Regions from separate parts of the Pseudoalteromonas sp. S4741 genome, predicted to be linked through region 2. Evidence: predicted binding sites of a transcription regulator. Region 2 holds the regulator's gene; the other holds the start of a gene.
The links. Region 2 encodes FliA, which starts transcription of late flagellar genes. Its sites were predicted from a motif close to CTAAAGNTNNNNNNNNNNNNGCCGATA; they were not measured.

Region 1 (7,892 bases), on a different contig from region 2:
GCCGTTTAGAAACAGAAGAAAGTATTCTACAAAGCATTAATACGACCATACAGGCTGCGCGAGATTTAGCTATTAGCGCAGGTAATGGAGCAATGAGCAATGACGATTTAAAAGCCAAAGCCAGTGAACTAGCAGAATTACAAAAGTCACTTGTTAGTTTAATGAATAGCCAATCAGAAGATGGTAAATATATATTTTCCGGTTATCAAGATAGTACGCAAACGTATAGTTTTAATAGTGGCTCTGGTAAATATGAATACCAAGGCGATCAGGGCCAGCATAGTGTGACTATCGCTAAAGGCGTTGATGTTAAATCAAGTGATAATGGCTTTACTACCTTTGAAAAAGTCGATGCAAGGCTAAATGTAGCATCAAACTCAGGGACACCTGCGGGCGGCATTACAAGCGGTACTGTGTATGTTAAAAATCAAGCGGATTTTGATAAATTCCATCAAGCCAATTACGATCTTAGCCCAACAGCAACGGTGGCAGATAATTCTTATCAAGTCGAAGTATTAGCGGGAGTTAACCCAGGTGACCCTGATACTTATACTATTACGCATGCGGATGGCACACCTTTAAACCCTGCGGTAACAGGTGAGTATACCGATGAACCTATAGAGTTTGCCGGTATGGAGTTTAAGTTAGCAGGTGCTGCACCAGGTACCTTTGACTTTACTTTAGAAAAACCCGGTAAAGAAAATGTCCTCAATACGATGCAAAACCTTATTACAGATTTAAACAGTGGTCTTAATGGTGATGCATTACATGACGCGTTGGCAGATAGCCTAGTACAATTACAACGTGCAAGTGAGCAGGTTGTATTTACCCAAGCAGGCCTTGGCGCACGTATGATTGTGGTAGAAAGAGTAACAGATTCAAACATGGCATTAGATATTAATAATAAAGCGAATAAAAAGGATATTGTTGAAGTTGATATGGCACAAGCCATTAGCGACTTAACTAAACAAGAAACATCTTTGCAGGCCTCGCAGGCAACTTTTGGCCGCTTGGCAAAGTTATCGCTATTTGATTACTTGTAACTATAAAGCCATAGGTAATAAATTGCCTTCTTTCATTTAAAACCAGTGACAATTTATTGCCACTGGTTTTTTATTACTTATTAGTTACTTATTAAAATAAAAAAATCATTTAAAACATGTGGTTAATTTATTTATTAAAGTTGGCACAGTAACTGCTTTATTTTAACCGTCGAGCGCGTGGTTCCTATAATTCATTGAACCACACCCAGTTAAAACTAGGAGATGGTAAAATGGCATTAACAGTCAATACTAATGTGTCGTCACTTAACGCACAGCGAAACCTTAATAAGTCAGGCGAAGGGCTAGCTACTTCGATGGAACGCTTGGCATCAGGAATGCGTATCAATAGCGCAAAAGATGATGCGGCAGGTCTACAAATTTCAAACCGTTTAACCTCGCAGATAAATGGCTTATCAGTCGCGCAGCGTAATGCGAATGATGGTATTTCGATGGCGCAAACCGCGGAAGGTGCGATGCAAGAGTCGACCAGTATTCTTCAGCGTATGCGTGAGCTTGCACTTCAAGCTGCTAATGGTTCAAACTCAGCAGAAGATCGTGAAGCACTGCAAAAAGAAGTATCTGCACTTCAAGTTGAATTGACTCGTATAGCCGATACAACTTCTTTCGGTGGTCAACAGCTTCTGGATGGAAGCTATGGCAGTAAAGCATTCCAGGTTGGAGCGAATGCGAATGAAACGATTAATGTTTCTTTGTCAAGTGTTGCAGCAGAAAAGATAGGTTCAAACCGTGTTGATTTGCAAGGAGCGACTACATCAGGCGGTACTGGTGATGGTTTTGGTCAAGTTACAGCTACAAGCACTACAGGCACATTAGCAACAAGTGCAACAACATATGGGGATTTGGAAATATCTGGCAGGGATGATTCCACAGTAGATATTGTTGATGGTTCTAGTGCTGAGCAAGCTGCTGCGGCAATAAACAGTGTCAAAAGCTCTACCGGTGTAACAGCTCAAGCTAAAACAGAAGCAAAACTTGATGTTGCAGGTACACAAACCCCTAAGGGTGACCCTATCAGTTTTGAACTGAACGGAGAGAAAGTGTCTTTTGTTGCTACAGGCACTGCAGCAGGTGATGAACAAGCCATGGCTGAAGCAATTAATAAAGCGACTGATGAGCACGGTGTAACAGCAACACTTGAAAATGGCGTGCTTTCTGTATCGAACAATAATGGTAAAGATATAGAAGTGACAGGTTTTACAGGCGGCGCTGGCTCTTCGCTTGATATTACCCCTCAAGGTTTTGAAGATGGCTCTGATGGCGCAGCTGTAACCTTAACAACGGCAGGTACAGATTCAGCTAGAATCACTGGTGCAATTCAGTTAAATTCATCAGAGACCTTTACTACCACAGCAGCTAATACACAGTTAGATGATGTAACTACTCCGGTAACAAGTTCGCTTGATAATGTGGCTGATATTAGTGTTACCAGTCAAAAAGGTTCGCAGGATGCGCTCTCGATTATTGATAACGCCATTGCCAATATTGATGCTCAGCGTGCAGGCTTAGGTGCTGTTCAGAACCGCTTTAGCCATACTATTAGTAACTTGGCAAACATATCTGAAAATGTGTCTGCATCACGAAGTCGTATTCAAGATACTGACTTTGCAAGTGAAACTGCAGCAATGACGAAAAATCAAATACTGCAACAAGCGGGTACATCTATCTTGTCGCAAGCGAATCAAATACCACAAGCCGCAATTAGTTTATTAGGTGGTTAATTAAAGCGTTGCTCTTGCACAATTAAAAAGTATACGAAAAGCGCACGGGGTGCGCTTTTTTACTACGTAACAATAAACCATGTTGGCGGCAATTTACCTGGCACTACTATACTTCGATTAAAGTTTTTATTTCTCAGGAAGCGCCCAGCGCCTCTTATATCTTTGTGGTAATTAATGACTAAATAAATTCACCACCGAGCTGCACAGAATTCCACAGAGAAAACTAAAATAAAAAAGCAGAAATAAGTATGGGGTGTTTAATGAAAAGTGCGATGTAAAATTTCGCCTACAACGCTGTGTTTATCACTGTAGAATAAGGTTTTAGCCAAAAATCATAAAATAAATTTAAAGTAAAAAGTAATTAAAATCAGATGATTAAATTTATCATCTTCAATTAAACACACTTTTTTTAAAAAAAAGCTAAAGATAATTTAACTGCCGCCGTTAACTTAACCAGTACAGAGCTTGAACATACAATTGTGACAGTTCTTGGTTAAATCAAAACAGCAACATTACGTAAGTAATCAGGAGTTTTATCATGGCTTTAACAGTAAATACAAATGTATCTTCATTAAACGCTCAGCGTAATCTTTCAAAATCAGGCCAAGGCTTAGCGACATCAATGGAGCGCTTGGCTTCAGGTATGCGTATTAATAGCGCAAAAGATGACTCAGCTGGTCTACAAATTTCAAATCGCTTAACCTCACAGGTAAATGGTTTAGCGGTAGCGCAGCGTAATGCCAACGATGGTATTTCAATGGCACAAACCGCAGAAGGCGCGATGAACGAGTCGACAAGTATTTTGCAACGTATGCGTGAGCTTGCACTGCAATCAGCAAATGGGTCGAACTCAACAGAAGATCGTGAAGCACTACAAAAAGAAGTGTCAGCACTACAAGTTGAATTAACGCGTATTGCAGAAACAACTTCATTTGGTGGTCAACAATTGCTTGATGGTAGCTTTGGTTCTAAATCATTCCAAGTGGGTGCTAATTCAAACGAAACTATTAATGTGTCATTATCAAGTGTAGCGGCAAATAAAATAGGCACTAATCAAGTTAATTTACAGGGTGATACTGCTGGACTTGGTGAAGCATCTGCAGCAGATAGTACAGGTGCTATAGATAATGGTGTTGCTGGAGGTGATTACACAATCAAAGGCAGGGAAGAAGCAACGGTTACAATAGGGGCTGAAGCAACTGCATCTGAAATTGCTGGTTCAATAAATAGTTATACTGGGACTACAGGCGTTTCTGCACAAGCTCGTTCTGAAGCTAAGATTGAAGTAACAACAGCAGGTGATGTAGGTGAAACAATTAGTTTTAAGCTTGATGGAGCAGGCTTAGATGATGGTGATGAAATAACAGTATCTTATGTTGGTACAGGAAATGTTGAAAGTGATCAACAAGCTATGGCTGAAGCCATTAATGCTAAAACGGATGAACATGGTGTAACAGCATCAATTGAAAATGGTGACTTAACCATTTCAAATAATACAGGTGAAGATTTAGAGTTAACTAGCTTAGCTGAAAGTGCTACAGGATCAACTGCAACGACTGTTGGTATAAGTGTTACAGGGCAAACATATGATGGTGAAGATAGTGATACTGCGCAAACTCTAGCAGCTGGTGATGGTGTAATAGTTGCTGGTACGGTACAGTTAAATTCAGCTGAAGTATTTACAGTTACAAGTGATGATGCAACTATTGCCGCAGATACTAATGAAAATGTAAGTACTCTTGAAAATGTCGCCTCAGTTGATATTACAGACCAAAGAGGCTCGCAAGATGCGCTAGCTATCATCGATAATGCAATTGCTAATATTGACTCTCAGCGAGCAAATTTAGGTGCGGTACAAAACAGGTTTGGTCATACAATCAGCAACCTTGCAAATATCTCTGAGAACGTATCTGCTTCACGTAGCCGTATTCAAGATACTGACTTTGCTACAGAAACCGCGCAAATGACTAAAAACCAAATATTGCAACAAGCGGGTACATCAATCTTGTCGCAAGCGAATCAGTTACCACAAGCAGCACTTAGCTTAATTGGCTAATAGCAAAAAAGTAAATGATTAGCTAAGCTAATGGTTAAGTCAGCATTAGTTGCATAAAAATTAAAAAGGGGGATGGCTTAGCTAACCTCCTTTTTGCGTTTTTTACCTCAAAGGTACAAATAAAAAAAGGAGGCGTTATGAGTGCAATAAACCAAAGCCCTGATTTCGCTCTCGCTGTGCAAAAAGTAGATAGCAAGGTTGAAGCTAGCCCACAACTTACTGCTAATGCGACAGCAGAGCCAAATCAAACGGACGGCAATACTCAAAAGCAAGCGTCAGATTTTGCAAGTAATGAACAGCATCAACAAACTGAGAAGCAGCTTGATCATGACCAGCTTGAAAAAGTGGCGCAGCAATTGCAGGATTTTATGGGAGAAATGAACCGTAGTCTGCAATTTAAAGTAGATGAAGAGTCAGGCCGTGATGTGATAAAAGTAATTGATAAATCAAGTGGCGATGTGATCAAACAATACCCATCTGAAGAAGTATTAAGCTTAGTGGCGAAACTGTCTGAAACGGCAGGTATGTTAATCGATCAATCAGTGTAGTTTGAGTATATAAAAGTATGAGGGTGTAAATATGACTATTTCATTTAATGGTTTAGGGTCTGGCTTAGCGGTATCAGATATTGTTGATGCTTTAGTTAATGCAGAGCAAGCACCGTTTACATCACGCTTAAATACAAAAGAAGCAACGCTTACGACCGATATTTCAGCAGCAGGTGCATTAAAGTCAGCCCTTGCAAAACTACAAACATCCATGGAAGCCTTAGGTGACGTTGATAACTACCAAAAACGCAGTGTTTCTGGTAATGACGATTTTATTTCGTTAAGTTCAGATAAAGACGCCCAGCCGGGTAGTTATAATGTAAAGGTCGATGCATTAGCGCAAGCCCATAAGCTGTCATCGCCTGCGTTTGCAGCTGATGAAGCCATTGGTGGCGGCGTTATTACGATTGGCTCTGGTGATAACAGTTTTTCCACCGTATTATCACCGACTAATACCCTTCAAGATTTAAGAGACCAAATTAATAACGGCCCATTTACAGGCTCAGATTCTAACGATTCTGTAGTCGCGACCATTGTGACCAGTGATGAAGGCCAGCACCTAGTACTCACCAGTAAAGAAACCGGTGAAGAAAATGCGATTACTATTACCGTGCAAGACAGCGATGGTAACAACACAGATACCGGCGGTTTATCGCGCCTAGCATATGATGTTTCTGATGCTGACCCTGTAAGTCATGTTACTAATATTACTGAAGTCAATGCCGCGCAAAATGCACAAATAACTATAGACGATACTTTAGTTGTGTCGAGCAGTAGCAATGAGTTTACAGGAGTAATTGATGGTATCGATATAACAGCCAAAAAAGTACATGATACCGACGATGATGAAAGTAGCCTAAAAGTAACCGAAAATAACAGCAATATACAAGCTGGCTTAAACAGCTTTATCGAAAGCTACAATGAATTACTTGAGTTAAGTAATAACTTGGGGGCTTCAGGTGAAGATGGTGTAGGGGTTATGGCGGGCGACTCAATGTTACGTGGGGTGATGTCAAAGCTGCGTCAACAGTTGACCAATGAAGTGCCATTAAGTGATGGCAGCAGTTTATCACTTTCGCAATTAGGCGTTGAGGCTGATCGTTACGGCAAGCTAACTTTAGATACAGAGCGACTCAATGAACAAATTGAAAATGGTGTCGATTTAGTACAAGAGTTCTTTTTAGGTGAGAGTGATGACGAGGGTTTTGCCCAGTCGTTTGATGAGCTAATGAGCTTTTACACTGATAGCGATGGCATCGTACAAAACCGTATTGATAGTAAGCAAACACAGTTAGACGGAATTGATGATGAGCGTATCGACTTTGCCCGCAAAATGGAATCATTGGAATCAAGGCTGTACGCACAGTACAACAGTATGGATTTGCTGGTAGCGCAACTTAATTCAACTAGTAGCTATGTGCAGGCCCAGTTAGAGAATATGCCTGGTGTTGTAAAACAAGACTAAATAAAGCAACAATGATAAAAAGCGCTAAACTCACAGTTGGCGCTTTTTTAGTTATAAAGGTTTGTATTTAGAAATAGCTTTAGAGGACTGCTTTTTTTTCAACAGTGCTTCAGCAGTTTCACTTTTAACCCGCATTGCAGTAGATAAGGCGTTTTTTATTTCTACTTGAATACTGGCAAGTTCGTCACGGGTTGGCTTATTCGAGCCTTTCCCCTCACACCACTGTTGTATTAATGAGTTTAAATCGTTGAGTGATAACAAAGCATCATCAGCATTACCTTCACTCGTTTGCTCTTTAACGAGTGAAAGTAATTGGGTTACTTGCGTCGCATTCACTTGTGTTGTCATTATAAAGCAGGGCTGCGTTCATTTGCAGGTATATTGTCCCAACCTTCTTTGACTTCTTTTACAATACTGACGACTTCATTAATAGCATCAATGTCGTTATTTACATTGGCTTCAACTAATTTACGTTGGCAATAATCATATAATGCAAGCAAGTTATTTGAAATGCTTTGATCTTGCTCAACCTCTAAATTAAGTGCATCTTGCAAAGCACCAAACAATAAAATGCAAGTAGATAGGTTTTCACCTTTTTTTTCAATTTCTTTTCGCTCAATAAATCCTTTTGTTGCGGCAAGTCGTCCGATGATATTGCTGAAAATTAGGTTTATTTGTTCATAAGGAGTCATATCGTTAATGTTGCTAACACTAACTTGACTGTATTTTTTTACTGAAATATGTGCCATGGTAAAACCTTGAATCAATATATTTATAAATCTAAAGCAAATATAATGCCATGTTTTTGGTTTGGGTGCTGTAGCTGTTTGTCACAAGCATATACCGAATTACTTAATTTATCCAACATTGGGAAATAAAAAGTAAAAGAAAGCTTAGTTTGGTTTGTCAAAAAACCGACGTGACACTAGCTAATTTACTGGCCTATTATTTGCTATAAAATTAAGTTGTATAAATTTTTTGCGTGAGAATAGATAAACTATTCAACAGGCCGTTTACATGTTAACGACTAATAAATTACGG
Region 2 (7,892 bases):
CGTGTCTCGCCAACAAGGCTGGAAAGCTTTATTGAACATAGTTGAAGATCAAATGCAAACCACGAACAACGAAATACTTCGCCAAGGCGGTGTTTTTGCGTTAGTCGGGCCTACTGGCGTGGGTAAAACCACCACAGTTGCAAAACTGGCAGCATTGGGTGCACAAAAATACGGTGCCGATAAAGTAGCGCTTATTACTACCGATACCTACCGTATTGGTGCTTATGAGCAGCTAGCAACGTATGGTCGTATTATAGGTTGTGGCGTTAAACAAGTTAAAGATGCAAATGAATTAGCAGAAGTTTTATATCATTTACGAAATAAACGTCTAGTTTTAATTGATACAGCGGGAATGAGTCAACGTGATTTACGCTTAACCGAGCAGTTAAACACCTTGATGCGTAATCAGCGTGTTGATATACGTAGTTATTTAGTATTAAGTGCGACAGCGCAAATTAATGTATTGCAAGAAACAGTAAGGCACTTTAAAAAAGTACAGCTAAGTGGATGTATTTTTACTAAACTTGATGAGTCATTGAGTTTAGGTGAGATTATTAGTATTGCGATTCAAAATCGTCTCCCAATAGGGTATCTTACTAACGGTCAGCGAGTACCAGAAGATATTAGAGTGGCAAATGCCGAAAAACTAGTAAAAAAAGCTGAGCAATTGTATTTAAAAAGAATAAAAGCACAACAATCACGACACCAATCAGTGGCGTCGAGCACAGTAGAGATGTATGATTAACACAGTTTTAGATCAAGCAAGCGGCCTTCGCAAAATGAGCAAGAATAATAATAACGGCGTAAAAGTTATCGCTGTCACCGGCGGCAAAGGTGGAGTGGGTAAAACGAACGTATCCCTTAATACAGCAATCGCGTTAGGCCAACAAGGCAAACGTGTGCTTGTACTAGATGCTGATTTAGGATTAGCGAATTGTGATGTGATGCTTGGACTGCGCGTTGAGCGTAATTTATCTCATGTTTTATCGGGCGAATGTGAACTTGATGATATTTTAGTCGAAGGTCCCGCAGGCATAAAAATAGTGCCTGCAACATCGGGTTCGCAAAGTATGGTTGAGTTATCACCCTCAGAGCACGCTGGACTTATTCGTGCATTTAGTGAACTTAACACCGACTTTGATATTTTAATTGTTGATACCGCTGCGGGTATTTCCGATATGGTGCTGAGTTTTTCTCGCGCAGCGCAAGATGTGCTTGTGGTGGTATGTGATGAGCCTACATCAATTACCGATGCCTATGCTTTAATTAAAGTACTTAGCCGTGAGCACGGCGTTTATAAATTTAAAATTGTTGCCAATATGGTGCGCAGTTTACGCGAAGGGCAGGAATTGTTTGCAAAACTTTCAAAGGTTACCGACCGATTTTTAGATATATCAATGGAGTTGGTTGCAACGGTTCCATATGATGAAAATATGCGCAAATCAACGCGCCGCCAAAAAGTAATTGTTGAGATTTTTCCTGGGTCGCCTGCTGCAATTGCTTTTAAAACACTGGCTACAAAAATTGCTAAGTGGCCAACACCTAGCCAAGCCTCGGGTCATTTAGAGTTTTTCATTGAGAAACTAGTTAGTAACTAACAATGACAATACCGGTGAATAGAGTTATGGGATATCAGTCAGCACAGAATTTAAATATGATTGTTGAAAAGCATGCCTCATTAGTCAAAAAAGTGGCGTGCCATTTAATTGCTCGTTTACCGGCCAGTGTGCAGCTAGATGATTTAATTCAATCGGGTATGATTGGTTTAATTGAAGCTTCAAAAAACTTTGATGCAAGCAAAGGTGCAAGTTTTGAAACCTTCGCCGGTATTCGTATTCGTGGTGCGATGATAGACGAAATGCGCCGAGGCGATTGGGTTCCACGTTCAGTTCACAGAAAAAGCCGTTTGGTTGCAGAGACTATTGTTGCGCTTGAGAACAGTTTAAACCGTGAACCTAAAGATAGTGAAGTTGCTGAAAAACTTGAAATTTCGCTAAATGAGTATCATCATATTTTAAACGATGTAAATGTAAGCAAAGTGTTAGGCATTGAAGACCTTGGTATAGATGACGATGTGATTACACCCCATGGCCAAGATTTAGCACTAGACAAACCGTTTAATAATGTTAAAAATGAACGGTTTAATGAGTCTTTACTCAGTGCAATAAAGTCGTTACCGGAGAAAGATGCAATGGTGCTTTCTTTGTACTATAACGATGAGATGAATTTAAAAGAAATTGGGCATATACTCGATGTAAGTGAATCGCGTGTAAGTCAGATACATGGTCAGGCGATGATTAAGCTTAAAGCAAAAATCAATGACTGGATAAACTAGAAGTAAGTAAATAAAGGTTCAGGCCTCACTGGAGGATGTTTTGGATAAAAACATTAAAATTCTTGTTGTTGATGATTTCTCAACAATGAGACGTATTATTAAAAATCTGTTGCGCGATTTAGGTTTTACCAATGTTCAAGAAGCAGATGACGGGTCAACTGCTTTGCCTATGTTGCAAAATCAAGCGTTTGATTTTGTTGTAACAGATTGGAATATGCCAGGCATGCAAGGTATTGATCTTTTAAGGGCAATTCGAGCGGATGAAAAATTAAAGCATATTCCTGTTTTAATGGTTACAGCAGAAGCTAAAAAAGAACAAATAATTGCTGCGGCCCAAGCAGGTGTTAATGGTTATATTGTTAAACCATTTACTGCAAGTACATTGAAAACTAAATTAGAAAAAGTGTTCGAACGCTTAGGTTAATGAGAGGGAGAGGCTTATGTCAGCACCTGCTGCGCCTCAGATTACTTTAGAACAAGCTCGCCAGTTAGTTGTTTTTTTAGAAAATGGTGAGCAAGATAAAGCGAATCAGTTAATTTTAGAAACAGCTTCACAAGAGCAATCACATTTATTTGCTGAGGTGGGAAAGTTGACTCGTCAACTGCACGAAGCTTTAAAAAGTTTCGAGTTAGACACGCGTTTAACAGACATTACCACTGATGCCATCCCTGACGCAAAAAAACGCCTTAACTATGTCATGGAAATGACAGAAAACGCAGCCAATAAGACAATGGATGCGGTTGAAGCAAGCTTACCATTAGCACAAGAAATCGCTGACGAAATAGCTGATATCAAGCCAACGTGGGATCGTTTAATGAACCGCGAAATAGAGCTTGGTGAGTTTAAATCACTTTGCCATAGTATTGATAAGTTTATGAGCAGTTCTCATCACAAAACCGATGAGTTACAAATGCTGATGACTAATGTGCTGATGGCTCAAGACTATCAAGATTTAACCGGTCAGGTTATTCGCCGTGTTATTGAACTTGTCCGTGAAGTTGAAGAAAGTTTAATTCACCTTTTAACTGCATTTGCAGCGCAAGGTGGTGAGGCTGAACCAACTGAACAACCAGAAAAAATAGAAGATCCCATTGTTGCACAAACACTAGCAGGTCCCGAAGGGCCTATTATTGATAAAGAATCGCGTAATGATGTTGTATCTGATCAAGATGAAGTTGATGATCTATTATCAAGTTTGGGCTTCTAATAGGGGAGTACTGCATGAGCTTTGAAGTCGATGAAGATATTTTACAAGACTTTTTAGTAGAGGCCGGAGAAATCCTTGAGCTTTTATCTGAACAGTTAGTAGAACTGGAAAACAACCCAGATGATACTGAGCTACTAAACGCAATATTTCGCGGTTTCCACACTGTAAAGGGTGGCGCTGGCTTTTTGGCTATGACAGAGCTTGTTGATGCATGTCATGGTGCTGAAAATGTGTTTGATTTACTGCGCCAAGGTGTAAGAACAGTTAACTCTGAATTAATGGATGTGATTTTACAAGCACTGGACACCATTAATGAAATGTTTGCCACGATTAAAAATCGTGACCAGCCAGAGCCTGCGGATCCAGAATTACTTGCTGTACTTCACAAACTTGGGCAGCCACCGACAGCAGAAGAGCTTGCCGGCGATTCTGTGGTTGAAGATATAGCTCCTGTGGAAACTCCATCGGTAGAGCCTGAACCAGTTGCAGAGCAACCGAGCAACGATGCTATAGAAGACCCGTTTGCTTTTGATGAATTATTTAGCGGCCCAGATAGCAGCAGTACTGAGTCTCAGGTTGATGAAATAACCGAAGACGAATTCGAAAGCCTACTTGATGAACTTCATGGAAAAGGGCAAGCCCCACAAGAAAAACAATCATCATCAAGTGACAATGATGTCAGTGGTGATATAACTGACGATGAATTCGAAAGCCTACTTGATGAACTTCATGGTGTAGGCAGCTTTGGCGAAGTGAGCCAAGCAACCTCAAGTACACCACAACAAACACCATCAGCTCCTGTGGCTCCACCAAGTAACGAGCAAAGCTCGGGCGATAATGAAATAAGTGACGACGAGTTTGAAGCGTTACTTGATGAGCTTCATGGTAAAGGTGCACCTAAATCGATAGAAACACCGGCTCCTGTAAGTAAACCAGAACCTGTAGTCGAGAATAAACCTGCGCCTGCTGCGACACCAAAGCCACAGCCTAAACCAGAGCCAGCTAAGCCGGCTTCTGCGGCACAAGCAGCTCCCGCTAAAAAAGCAGCGCCTCCACCGGCAGAAACAACGGTACGAGTTGATACCAAACGCTTAGACCAAATAATGAACATGGTAGGTGAACTGGTACTTGTGCGAAATCGTTTGGTAAGTCTAGCGACTAACTCTGATAGCGAGGCCATGGGTAAAGCAATTTCTAATTTAGATGTAGTGACAGCTGATATCCAAGGTGCGGTAATGCAAACACGAATGCAACCAATCAAAAAAGTATTTGGCCGCTTCCCACGTGTGGTACGTGATTTAGCTCGTTCATTGAATAAAGATATCAACTTGCAAATGGTAGGCGAGGACACTGATTTAGATAAAAACTTAGTGGAAGCGCTTGCTGATCCGTTAGTGCATTTAGTGCGCAATTCAGTGGATCATGGCATTGAAATGCCAGACGTTCGTGAAGCATCAGGTAAACCTAGAACCGGTACTGTTACTTTATCAGCGTCTCAACAAGGCGATCATATCTTGCTTACTATCCAAGATGATGGTGCTGGTATGGATGCTGAAAAGCTTAAAAAGATTGCCATTAACAAAGGGGTGCTTGATCACGACCAAGCGAGTCGTCTTTCTGATACCGAAGCTTATAACCTTATTTTTGCACCTGGGTTTTCAACTAAAGAAGAGATTTCAGATATTTCTGGCCGTGGCGTTGGTATGGATGTGGTTAAAACAAAAATCACTCAACTCAATGGCTCAGTAAATATTAAATCAGAGATGGGCGTAGGTACTACTTTAGAGATTAAAGTACCACTGACACTGGCAATACTGCCTACCTTAATGGTAGTGGTTGGCGAACAAACATTTGCTTTGCCGCTGGCGGGTGTTAGTGAAATATTCCACTTGGATTTAACAAAGACCAATGTGGTTGATGGTCAGCTTACTATAATAGTTCGTAAAAAATCGATTCCGTTATTCTACCTTGAACATTGGCTCATCAAAGGGGCTGATAGAGGTCAGCGAAAAGCACAAGGTCATGTGGTTATTGTGCAAATAGGAACTCAAAAAGTGGGTTTTGTTGTTGACTCGCTTATTGGTCAAGAGGAAGTGGTAATTAAGCCTTTAGACGCATTACTTCAAGGGACGCCTGGTATGGCAGGTGCAACAATCACCTCTGATGGTGGCATTGCACTGATATTAGATGTGCCAAGTATGTTAAAGCATTACGCTGGATAATTAAAAGTAGGCATATATTTTATGCCTACCCATTCATTGAATAAGAGAGCGAAATGGCTGTTAAAGTTTTAGTAGTTGATGATTCAAGCTTTTTTCGCCGCAGAGTGAGTGAAATTCTTGCACAAGACAGCGGCATTGAAGTTATAGGTTTCGCTGTAAATGGTCGAGAAGCTGTCGATAAAACAGCTCAATTACGACCTGACGTGATCACCATGGATGTTGAAATGCCGGTGCTTGATGGTATTAGTGCGGTTAAAGAGATCATGGCGAGTAACCCCACTCCTATTTTAATGTTCTCCTCGTTAACACGCGCAGGCGCATCTGCCACCTTAGATGCACTTGATGCCGGCGCGATGGATTTTTTACCGAAAAAGTTTGAAGATATTGCTCGTAATAACGACGACGCAATAAAGCTATTACAAAATAAAGTTAAAGAAATAGGCCGCCAGCGAAATGGTAGAATTATCAGAGCGCCTGCTGCTCCAAGTCTTAAACCAGCGCCAAGCACCTCTGAGCGCTTTGCTAATAAGCCTATAGTGCAACCTGATCGTAGCTTTAAAAGCGCAAGCCCAACGCCTTCTAGTAGCACATCAACGCGTGCTAGTGGTAAGCAATATCAATTAATTGCTATTGGCACATCAACAGGTGGACCAGTTGCACTGCAAACTATATTGACTCAGTTACCTGCTAATTTCCCACACCCAATACTACTCATACAACACATGCCAGCTGCATTTACACCTGCGTTTGCGACTCGATTAGATAGCTTGTGTAAAATTAAAGTAAAAGAAGCACAGCAAGGCGATAGACTGCAACCAGGCTGTGCTTATTTAGCGCCAGGCGGACAGCAAATGATGGTAGAAGGGCGAGGTTCAAACAGAACATTACGTGTATTTGAAGATAAAAATGAACGAGTTAGCTATAAGCCTAGTGTGGATATTACCTTTGCTAGTGTAGCAAAAGCGTATCAAGGCGATGTACTTGCCATTATTTTAACTGGTATGGGCGCAGATGGTCGTGACGGTGCTCGCATGCTTAAACAAACTGGCGCTACAATTTGGGCTCAAGATGAGAAAAGTTGTGTTGTCTATGGTATGCCGCAAGCAGTAGCTAGTGCTGGATTAGCAAATGAAAACATAGGCCTTCATGATGTGGCGGTGCGCTTAAAAAGAGAGGTTGGCTTTGGATAAGCTTTCTATTTTAGGGTTATTGGTTGCATTAGGTGCTATTGCAATAGGTTATTCTTTAGAGGGAGGTGTGGTATCTGCGCTGTTTAATGGGCCTGCACTAATTATTGTATTAGGCGGTACATTAGGTGCGGTGATGCTGCAAACATCAGCCAATACTTTTAAGAAAATGCTTAGTATTACACATTGGGTTTTTGTTACTGATGAGCACGATATTGAAGATGCTATTGAGCAAGTAAAACGCTGGTCGCATAAAGCTCGCCAAGAAGGCTACTTAGCGCTAGAAAACGAAGCGCTTACTCACTCTGACCCCTATGCCGCCAAAGGACTGAGTTTATTAGTTGATGGCTGTTCAGAGCAAAAACTACGCGATACCCTTGAAATAGATTTATTACTTGAACGAGAACGATTGCTTGAAGCTAGCCGTGTATATGAAGCGATGGGAGGTTACAGCCCGACTATCGGTATCCTAGGTGCTGTGCTTGGATTGATTCAAGCCATGTCATTTATTAATGATCCTGAGCAATTAGGGACGGGCATTGCTACTGCATTTATTGCTACTATATATGGCGTAGGTTTAGCTAATTTACTGTTTTTGCCCATGGCCAATAAATTAAAGCAACGTGTTGAGCAAAAAATGCTTTACCATGAAATGCTAGCTGAAGGCGTTATTGCCATTAGCCAAGGTGAGAGCCCTATTAATATAGAATTAAAGCTTGAAGCTTACCGCGTTGAACGTCCTATTTTACAGGCTAATTAGCGGTTATGTTGCGCCGTCGCTTACGTCATCACAACACTAAAAATCAACACACTGAGCGTTGGCTAGTTTCCTATGCAGATTACATGACCATTATGTTCGCATTTTTTGTTGTATTGTATGCCATTTCAATAAATAAAGAAGACAATATACAAGTACTATCTGATTCTCTGGAGCATGTTT

Region 1: the regulator FliA is predicted to act here: its motif matches at 3,203-3,229, upstream of CWC30_RS19060 (flagellin).

Annotation. Positions count from the first base shown of each region.
Region 1 covers NZ_PNCN01000042.1:17,465-25,356, forward strand. Annotated here, with positions in the region: gene flgL (flagellar hook-associated protein FlgL) at 1-1,043, shown strand, start outside; gene CWC30_RS07975 (flagellin) at 1,274-2,782, shown strand; gene CWC30_RS19060 (flagellin) at 3,321-4,838, shown strand; gene CWC30_RS07985 (flagellar protein FlaG) at 4,976-5,386, shown strand; gene fliD (flagellar filament capping protein FliD) at 5,418-6,851, shown strand; gene CWC30_RS07995 (hypothetical protein) at 6,903-7,199, opposite strand; gene fliS (flagellar export chaperone FliS) at 7,199-7,600, opposite strand.
Region 2 covers NZ_PNCN01000035.1:22,372-30,263, reverse strand. Annotated here, with positions in the region: gene flhF (flagellar biosynthesis GTPase FlhF) at 1-745, shown strand, start outside; gene CWC30_RS06770 (MinD/ParA family ATP-binding protein) at 738-1,598, shown strand; gene CWC30_RS06765 (RNA polymerase sigma factor FliA) at 1,625-2,335, shown strand; gene cheY (chemotaxis response regulator CheY) at 2,376-2,759, shown strand; gene CWC30_RS06755 (protein phosphatase CheZ) at 2,776-3,543, shown strand; gene CWC30_RS06750 (chemotaxis protein CheA) at 3,558-5,765, shown strand; gene CWC30_RS06745 (protein-glutamate methylesterase/protein-glutamine glutaminase) at 5,819-6,955, shown strand; gene CWC30_RS06740 (flagellar motor protein) at 6,948-7,712, shown strand; gene CWC30_RS06735 (flagellar motor protein MotB) at 7,718-7,892, shown strand, end outside.